Syntrophobacter fumaroxidans MPOB: one gene and its partner. The protein of the gene in region 1 interacts with the protein of each later gene in a pairwise test. Links are inferred from orthologs where the notes say so. Each region holds a gene or a part of one and is shown on either strand. Other genes may lie near its edges.

Region 1 (4,358 bases):
GAAACCGGATGTTTTCCATCCTCCAAAGATTTCAACGACCCCAAGTACGGTCACCTGGTGCGCAAGGCGCTGCAGGCCAGCGCGAAGTTCAGCGCGGAGACGAGGGCGCGGGCGGCCCGGCTCTCGGAATGGCTGACCCTGGGGGCGGGAGTGCCGGGCTGCATGCACGGCGGAGGCTCGCCCGACGGGGCGAAGCTGGTGGTCAGGGCCTTCACGCCGGTCAATGAATTCGCCGACTACGCGCGCAAAATCGCGGGCATCACCGAGGAAGTGCCCGAACCCGAAAAGAAGAAATAGCGGGATCGGCCGGAAAAGAACCGAAGGGATTGTACCACTCGGGCGGGGCGCAGTGCAGCGCCGCCCCGCCCGCAGTCCTCAATGTCCGGGTTGAAGGGTTGTCCCGTCAACGTTTCGGAATCCAATTACCGAGGGGAGCGGATCATGCATTTCAAACTGACGGAAGAACAGGAACTGGTGAGGGCCGGAGTCCGGGAGTTTTGTCAAAAGTACGTGGAGCCCATCGCCGAGGAAGTGGACATGGAGCCGCGTTTTCCGATGGAAAACATCAAGCGCCTGGCCGAGCAGGACTGGTGCGGCATTCCCTACCCGACGCAGTACGGGGGGGCGGGGGCCGACTACCTGACCTACACGATTGTGGTCGAAGAGCTATCGCGGGCGTGCGCGGCAACGGGATTCACTCTCGAATGCCAGACCTCTCTGGCGAGCTTTCCCCTGTTCAAGTTCGGGACCGAGGAGCAGAAGCAAAAGTGGCTGACCCCGCTGTGCAAGGGGCAGATTCTGGGCTCGTTTGCGCTGACCGAACCGGGGGCGGGCACGGATGTGGCCGCGGGGAGCACGACCGCGGTGCTCGACGGAGACTCCTATGTGTTGAACGGCACGAAGATGTTCATTTCCAACGCACCGGTGGCGGGGGTGTTCATCATTTTTGCGAGCACGGACAAGTCCAAGGGGCCCAAGGGTCTGAGCGCGTTCATTGTGCCGGCGGACACGTCGGGGATCAAGCCCGGGGAGCACTTGAACAAGATGGGGATCCGCGGGGCGCTGACCTCCGAGGTGGTCTTGAAAAACTGTCGTATTCCGAAGGGGAACCTGCTGGGAGGAGAAGGCCAGGGGTTCAAGATCGCCATGATGACCCTGGACGGCGGGCGCATCGGGATCGCGGCGCAGGCGTTGGGGATCGCTCAGGCGGCCCTGGATGAGTCCATTCACTATTCCAAGGAGCGGGTCCAGTTCGGAAAGCCCATCAGCTCCTTCCAGGCCATCCAGTGGATGCTGGCCGACATGGCCACGGAGGTCGAGGCCTCGCGGTTTCTGACCTACCACGCCGCCTGGTGTTACGACCAGGGGCTGCCCTACAGCAAGGAGGCGGCCATGGCCAAGCTGCACGCGGCGGAGACGGCGGCGCGGCAGACCAACCGGGCGATCCAGATCCACGGGGGCATCGGGTTCATCAAGGGTCACAAGGTGGAGCGGCTGTACCGCGACGCCAAGATCACCGAGATCTACGAGGGCACCTCGGAGGTCATGCGCATGGTGATCTCGGGCAGTATTCTGCGCTGATGGAAACGGGAAGGGCAAGCCATGCTCAAGGTTATCGCGTGCTTCAAATGGGTAATCGACGAGGCGGACATCCGGGTGGACGCCCCCAACCGCAAGCTGCTCCTGGAACGCGCGGCTTTTAAGATCAGCCCCTACGACCGCAACGCGGTGGAGGAGGCGATGCGCCTGCAGGAACAGCACGGAGCGAGCGTGACGGCCGTGACGGTGGCTCCGGCCTCGGCAAAGAACTGCCTCAAGGACGTTCTTTCCCGGGGTCCGGACCGGGCCGTTTTCGTCAACGATCCATCTTTTGCCGACCTGGAACCGGCCCGGACGACCGGATTGCTGGCCGCAGCCATCGGATCGTTTGTCGAGTTCGACCTGATCCTGTGCGGGGAAGGCTCAAGCGATCTGTACGCACAGCAAGTGGGGCCCGCCCTCGCCGAGAAGCTTGGCATCGCGTGCGCAACCTACGTGAACAAGCTCACGTACGTGGAGGGGGAGAACAGGGTAATCGCCGAACGCAAGCTCGAGGAGGGCATCGAGGTGGTGTCCGTCCCGCTGCCCGGGCTGATCACGGTTTTGCCGGACATCAACACGCCGCGCATTCCGAGCCTGAAACAGGTCCTGGGAGCGGCCAAAAAGCCGGTGGAACAGCTCACGCCGGAGCGGCTGGGAGGCATGCCGGCCGAACGGTTGAAGACCATGGGGGTGGTCGCGGCCACGATGGAACGCAAGCGCCTGAGATTCGGGGCGGGAGCCGAGGAGATTCGCTCGGTGGTCGACGCTCTCTTGAAGGAAGGCGCGATCGGTTGAAGGAGTGGTGAGAAAATGGCAGGAATCTGGGTTTTCGCCGAAGGAGCCGAGCACACCCTGGAGCTTTTGTGCGCGGGGAGGAAGGTGGCCGAACAGCTGGGCGTGCATCCGGTCGCGTTTGCCCCGGACGAGGAGCTTGCGCGGCGCTACCTGGCGCACGGCGCGCGGGAGGTGTTCGTGCTGCCGGGGCTCGCCCCGGACCAGGGACTGGAAGCCTATGTCCCCGTTCTGGCGCAGGCGGCCGCACAAGAGGAACCGGACGTGATCCTGATCGGGGCCACGCAGCGGGGCAAGGAAATGGCCGCGCGGCTTTCGGCGCGGCTCGATACGGGGCTGTGCAGCAACTGCGCGGGGTTCGAGGTGGACGCGGGGAGCGGGCGCCTGGTCATGGAACGGCTGATGTACGGAGGCGCGGGGGTGCAGAAGGTGGTTTGCACCACGCGCCCGCAAATGGCCACGATTGCGGCGCGGGCGTTCGAGCCGGCCCCGGCCGGCGAGGACGACGCAAAAGGAACCATCCGCTCGCTGGCCGCAGCGCCCTCCTCGCCCGTCAAGGTGCTCCATCGCACGCCCGCGGCGCGAGGGAGCGTGGACGTCACGGAGGCCAAGATCGTGGTCTGCGTGGGCCGCGGGATCGAGAAGAAGGAGGATGTGAAGCTTGCCCGCGACCTTGCGGACGCCCTCGGGGGCGAGCTCGCCTGTTCGCGGCCCGTCGCCGAGGAGTTGCGCTGGCTGCCCGAGGAGGTCTACCTGGGCATCTCGGGCAAAAAGATCAAACCGCAGCTCTACGTGGGAGTGGGTGTGTCCGGCCAGATCCAGCACGTGACCGGAATCCGGGACAGCAGGGTGATCCTTGCCATCAACAAGGATGAAAACGCGCCCATCTTCGAGGCCGCCGATTACGGCATCGTGGGGGACCTCTACCAGGTCGTCCCGATCCTCATCGACGAGCTCAAGAAAACCCTGAAACACTGAGGCGGGCACCATGCGCTATCCGATCGAAGGCAGATTTGCGGCGATCATTGTGGGCCCGGGAGCTCCGGGAATCACGGCCGCCTTCTTCCTGGCCAAGGAGGGCTGCCAGGTCGTCTTTGTCGATAAGGGGGCGGTTTCGAACGGCAATGTGCTCGGCGGCCGGGCAAGCGAATGGCCCGGGTGGCGGTCTCCGCCCGAGCGGGGTCCACACACGGCCGGGAACCGGCCCGTTTCCGAGCGTCACATCACCCTGGTGAGCGGCAGGCGCAGCGTTTGCGTGAGCTGTCCCGACATTGTCCGGGTGACGTCCCCTTACTATTTCAGGGCGGACAGTACGCGCACCGAAGACCGCCAGGTGTTCGTGGTTGGAGGTACGCCGCGCGGCCGGAAGCTCATCACCCACATCGCGGCTCACCTCGACGTGTCGTTCCAGGGAGACTGCGAGAGTTTTCAATTCGATGGGAGCCTCGCATTTTCGCTTCTGCAACACCTGCTCTTCGGAGGGGGTGAAGTGCGCAGGATCATCTGCACCGCACCGCCACGGATTGCAGGCGTCGCCCTTAACGGCGCGGTGTGCCGGCCCTTCACCCGGGACCGGACCGACCCTGCGACGCAATTCGCTTCATTTTCCCGTCCTGTGTGTGACGGTGCGCGAGATACGGCGACGGCCGGAAACCTGCTCCGCCGCAAAAAAACCGGAACACTTCGGAAAGCACGGCAGGCCGGTGATGCCGAAGGATTCAAATCGATGGTCGGCGCCCTTTCACAATCGATCAAGGATTCGCGGGGCTGTGCGCCCTCAACGTCGATCAGGCCGGACCTTCTCATCGCCGTGGGCGTGTCCCGCCGGCCGTGCGCTCCGAATCGAGACGATGATGGATGCGTCCTTTCCGGCATGCAGGGCTTCGGAGCGGCTTCGGAGGGGATTGAAACCGAGTATGGGATCATCGGAGATCTTTTCGGCGTCTTTGCCTTGCTGATCTCCGAGCTCGGAGGGAACTCGAGAA
Region 2 (3,742 bases), 1.8 Mb from region 1 along the record:
CCGGTGTCTTCGTTGTACACGGCAAACGGGACTTCCTTCAGGTCGTAGGTCGCGGCATAGCTGAAGACGAAAAGCTGGATGAGCGGCGGGATGATGATCACGACCCTGCTTTTCCTGTCTTTGAGCAGGGCCAGGAATTCCTTGATCGTCAGGGCATGGATTCTTTTCCACATGCCGGTCTCCTATTCGAGTCGCTTGCGGGATCTGCGCCGGGTCAGCCCCAGGAAAAAGGCGGCCATCACGAGCAGGGCAAACGCGTTCGGCAGGATCACCGACCACACGTTGCCTGCGAGAAAGAGGGTTTGGAGAATGGCCACGAAATATCTCGCGGCGAAAAGCCTGGTGATGGTCCGGACGACCGGCGGCATGCTGCCGATATCGAAGATGAAGCCGGAGAGCAGGAAGGCCGGCAGAAACGTGCCGATGATGGCGGCCTGGCTTGCCACGAACTGACTCTTGGCCACGGTCGAAATCAACAACCCCATGCCGAGCATGGCGAGGAGGAACAGGGAAGACGTGACGAACAGCACCCAGATCGAGCCGCGCAGAGGGACGTCGAACAGGAATACCGCCATGGCCACCGAGAGAATCATTCCGCCCATGCCGAGCAGGAAATAGGGGATGAGCTTGCCGAGCAGTATTTCACCCATGGAAACCGGGCTGATCAGGAGCGCTTCCATGGTTCCCCGTTCCCATTCGCGCGAAATCACCAGCGCGGTCAGCAAGGCCCCGATCAGGGCCATGATCACGGCGACCAGCCCCGGCACCAGGAAGTTCTGGCTCCGAATCTCGGGATTGAACCACACCCGGTGTTCGACCTGAACGGGCATGGGCAGGACCGTCCCGGTTTCGACGGCCCGGCGTTCCAGCCAGCCTCCCCAGGCGCCTTCCACGTAGCCTGCAATGAGCCTTGCCGTGTTGGCGTCCATACCGTTGACGATCACCTGGATCGATGCTCCGCCCGGCTGCCGCAGCCGTTTCGAAAAATCTTCGCGCAGATGAACGATTCCGTCCACCCGGTGGGACATGAGCTCGCGCACGGCTTCGTGCATGCCGAACATCGGGACCGGCTTGAAGTAGGGCGATCCGAAAAAGGAACCGGTCAGCGCTGAGGTGTCCGCGTTCGGTTGTTCCACCACGAGGGCGATGGGAACGTCCCGGGCGTCCAGGGACACCCCATAGCCGAATATGAACAACAGCACCAGAGGCATCAGGAAGGCGATACCGATACTGCTCGGGTCACGCACGATCTGGAGGAACTCCTTGCGGATCAACCCTCGAAGGCGCATGCTTTTGCCGCCGCGCGGCGACCGGTCCGGGAATGTGTCCGTATCGACCGCATTCATGCCGCGCCTCCGTCCCGGTCTTTGCTTTCTATGAGGCTGATGAAGGCATCTTCCATGCTGGGCGTGGGGCGATCCGCGGAGCGAGCTTTTTCCCTGATTTCCCGAGGGGTTCCGAGGGCCAGAATTTCACCGGCCGCCATGATCGCCAGCCGGTCGCAGTATTCCGCCTCTTCCATGAAATGTGTGGTCACCAGCACGGTGACTCCCGATTCGGCAAACAGGTTGATGCGGTGCCAGAATTCGCGGCGGGCGAGCGGGTCGACGCCGGAAGTCGGTTCATCCAGGAAAAGGATCTCGGGTGCGTGCATGACGGCGCAGGCCATCGCCAGGCGCTGTTTGTAGCCGAGCGGCAGATCGGCACTGACGGTGTCCGCCACGCGTCCCAGTTCGAACTGCTCGAGTGCCTCCCCGATCCGCTCGGTCCTCACGGTTCCCGAAAGGCCGTAGACGCTGCTGAAAAACTGCAAATTCTGCAGCACGCTCAAGCTGCCGTAAAGGGAGAACTTCTGCGACATGTACCCGATCCGGGAACGGGCGTTGGCGGCGGCGCGGCGCAAGTCGAGCCCGGCGACGCGCAGGCTTCCCCCGCTTGCCGGAAGCAGGCCGCAAAGCATCCGGAACGTGGTGGACTTCCCTGCGCCGTTGGCCCCGAGCAACCCGAAGACTTCTCCCCGATTCACGTCGAAGCTCACGTTCCTGACCGCGTAGAAATCGCCGAAGCGGCGTTCGATGTTGCGCACCTCGATGACGGAATCCGTGGGCTGCGATTGCGGTTCAACGACGGGTGCCGTCGAACCTTGACGCCTGCCGGTCTCTTCCTCGGAACGCCGTGTGCGGAGCATGGCGATGAAGCTGTCCTCGAATCGGGACGGAACCGGCTGCAGCGAGACTTCGTGGAGGCCGGGGAGGATTCTCCCGATGTCCGGAAAGGTCTGCGAGTCCATGACCAGCCGCACGTTTTCCTCCTGGATCACGGCGTCCACCACTCCCGAACCCGCGGCCAGCTTTGCCTGCACGCTCCGTTTGCGCGCCCCGGGAGCGCTCACTTGGTAAGCGTGCCCGCTGAGCTTCGCGCTGAATTCCTTCGGGGGGGCCTGCCCCAGCACACGCCCTTCGTGCAGCACGATCACCTCGTTGCACCTTTCGGCCTCATCCAGGTAGGCCGTGCTCAAAAGGACGCTCATGCCCTCTTCCTTCACCAGCCGGTGCACGATGGACCACAGCTCGCGCCGGGAAACCGGGTCCACGCCCACCGTCGGTTCGTCGAGCAGGAGCAGCCGCGGGGGGCGCACGAGAGTACAGGCAAGGCCCAGTTTCTGTTTCATGCCGCCCGAGAGCGCTCCCGCAAGCCTTCCGGTAAAGGATGCAAGCCCAGTCATGCGCATCAGTTCCCGGTAGCGCTCGGGTCGTTCCTGGTGCGTCACGCCCTGAAGATCGGCATACAGGTCGAGGTTTTCCTGGACGCTGAGATCCTCGTAGAGTCCGAAACGCTGAGGCATGTATCCGATGGCGGCCTGGACCGCCAACGGTTCCGCGGCGGCGTCCAGGCCCAGGACCCGGATCGTGCCCCGGTCCGCCAGGAGCAAGCCGGCGGCAAGCCGCATCAGGGTCGTCTTGCCCGCGCCGTCGGGCCCGATGAGGCCCGTGATAAGGCCGCTCCGCATCGCGACCGTCACGCCGTCCAGGGCCGTGATCGTCCGGCGGCCCGAGCGAAAGTGCTTGGTGACGTCCTTGACTTCGAGGACGGTGAGCGGTGAGGTCATGCCCGCACTCTGTCGAGCCTCTCCTGTGGGCATCAGGGTTCCTTGCAGGGATCCTCGGGGACGGATTTTTCCGGGGTCGAGGCGCGGTTCAAAGGGACCGTGACGGTGGCGGGCATTCCCAGCCGAAGCTCGTCCTGCGGGTTGCAGACGAAGACGCGCACCTGGTACACCAGACTGGTCCGTATTTCCAGGGTCTCCACGGTCTTGGGGGTGAACTGGGCCGTGGGCGAGATGAAACCGATCCATCCGCGGTAACGCTTGCCCGGGTAACTGTCCGTGGTCACCTCGGCAATCATGCCGGGCCGGAGCTTGCCGAGGTCCGATTCGGAAGCGTAGGCCCGGACCCACAGAGGTTCCGTCAGGGCGAGGGTGTAAACCGGTTTTTGGGGCGTGACCATATCGCCGGGTTCCAGGATTCGGTTCTGGATGATGCCGTCCGCCGGAGCGTACAGAGAGGCGTCGGCAAGCTGCTTCAAGGCCAGGGCGTATTCCGCTTCGAGCGCCTGCAACGTTGCCTTGGCGGATTCGACGTCCTCGATGCGCGGCCCTTCCAGGGCAAGCGCCAGTGTTTCCTGAGCCGACTTGTGTTGCGCCTGTGCCGTTTCCGCGTTGTACCTGGCCGTTTCCGCTTCT

The links. The genes of interacting proteins can lie anywhere in the genome.
Region 2: the proteins of SFUM_RS20275 (region 1) and SFUM_RS12365 interact in binary tests that used the Escherichia coli proteins (3 or more experiments, as listed by UniProt). The link is inferred for Syntrophobacter fumaroxidans MPOB from one-to-one orthologs.

Annotation. Positions count from the first base shown.
Region 1 is NC_008554.1:4,785,788-4,790,145, reverse strand. Bases 616-3,489 are described here. They hold SFUM_RS20275 (electron transfer flavoprotein subunit beta/FixA family protein), read left to right. Parts: upstream 616-1,602; coding sequence 1,603-2,376; downstream 2,377-3,489. Other genes in these bases: SFUM_RS20265 (adenine nucleotide alpha hydrolase family protein), read left to right, coding at 3,362-3,489; SFUM_RS20270 (electron transfer flavoprotein subunit alpha/FixB family protein), read left to right, coding at 2,392-3,351; SFUM_RS20280 (acyl-CoA dehydrogenase), read left to right, coding at 616-1,581. In the rest of the region: SFUM_RS20285 (4-hydroxyphenylacetate 3-hydroxylase N-terminal domain-containing protein), read left to right, coding at 1-297; more of SFUM_RS20280, read left to right, coding at 442-615; more of SFUM_RS20265, read left to right, coding at 3,490-4,358. UniProt on the Escherichia coli protein: Required for anaerobic carnitine reduction. May bring reductant to CaiA.
Region 2 is NC_008554.1:2,950,498-2,954,239, reverse strand. The notes cover bases 743-3,742. They hold SFUM_RS12365 (ATP-binding cassette domain-containing protein), read right to left. Parts: upstream 3,143-3,742; coding sequence 1,343-3,142; downstream 743-1,342. Other genes in these bases: SFUM_RS12360 (HlyD family secretion protein), read right to left, coding at 3,142-3,742; SFUM_RS12370 (ABC transporter permease), read right to left, coding at 743-1,346. Also shown: SFUM_RS12375 (ABC transporter permease), read right to left, coding at 1-173; more of SFUM_RS12370, read right to left, coding at 183-742. UniProt on the Escherichia coli protein: Part of the ABC transporter complex YbhFSR that could be involved in efflux of cefoperazone. Probably responsible for energy coupling to the transport system.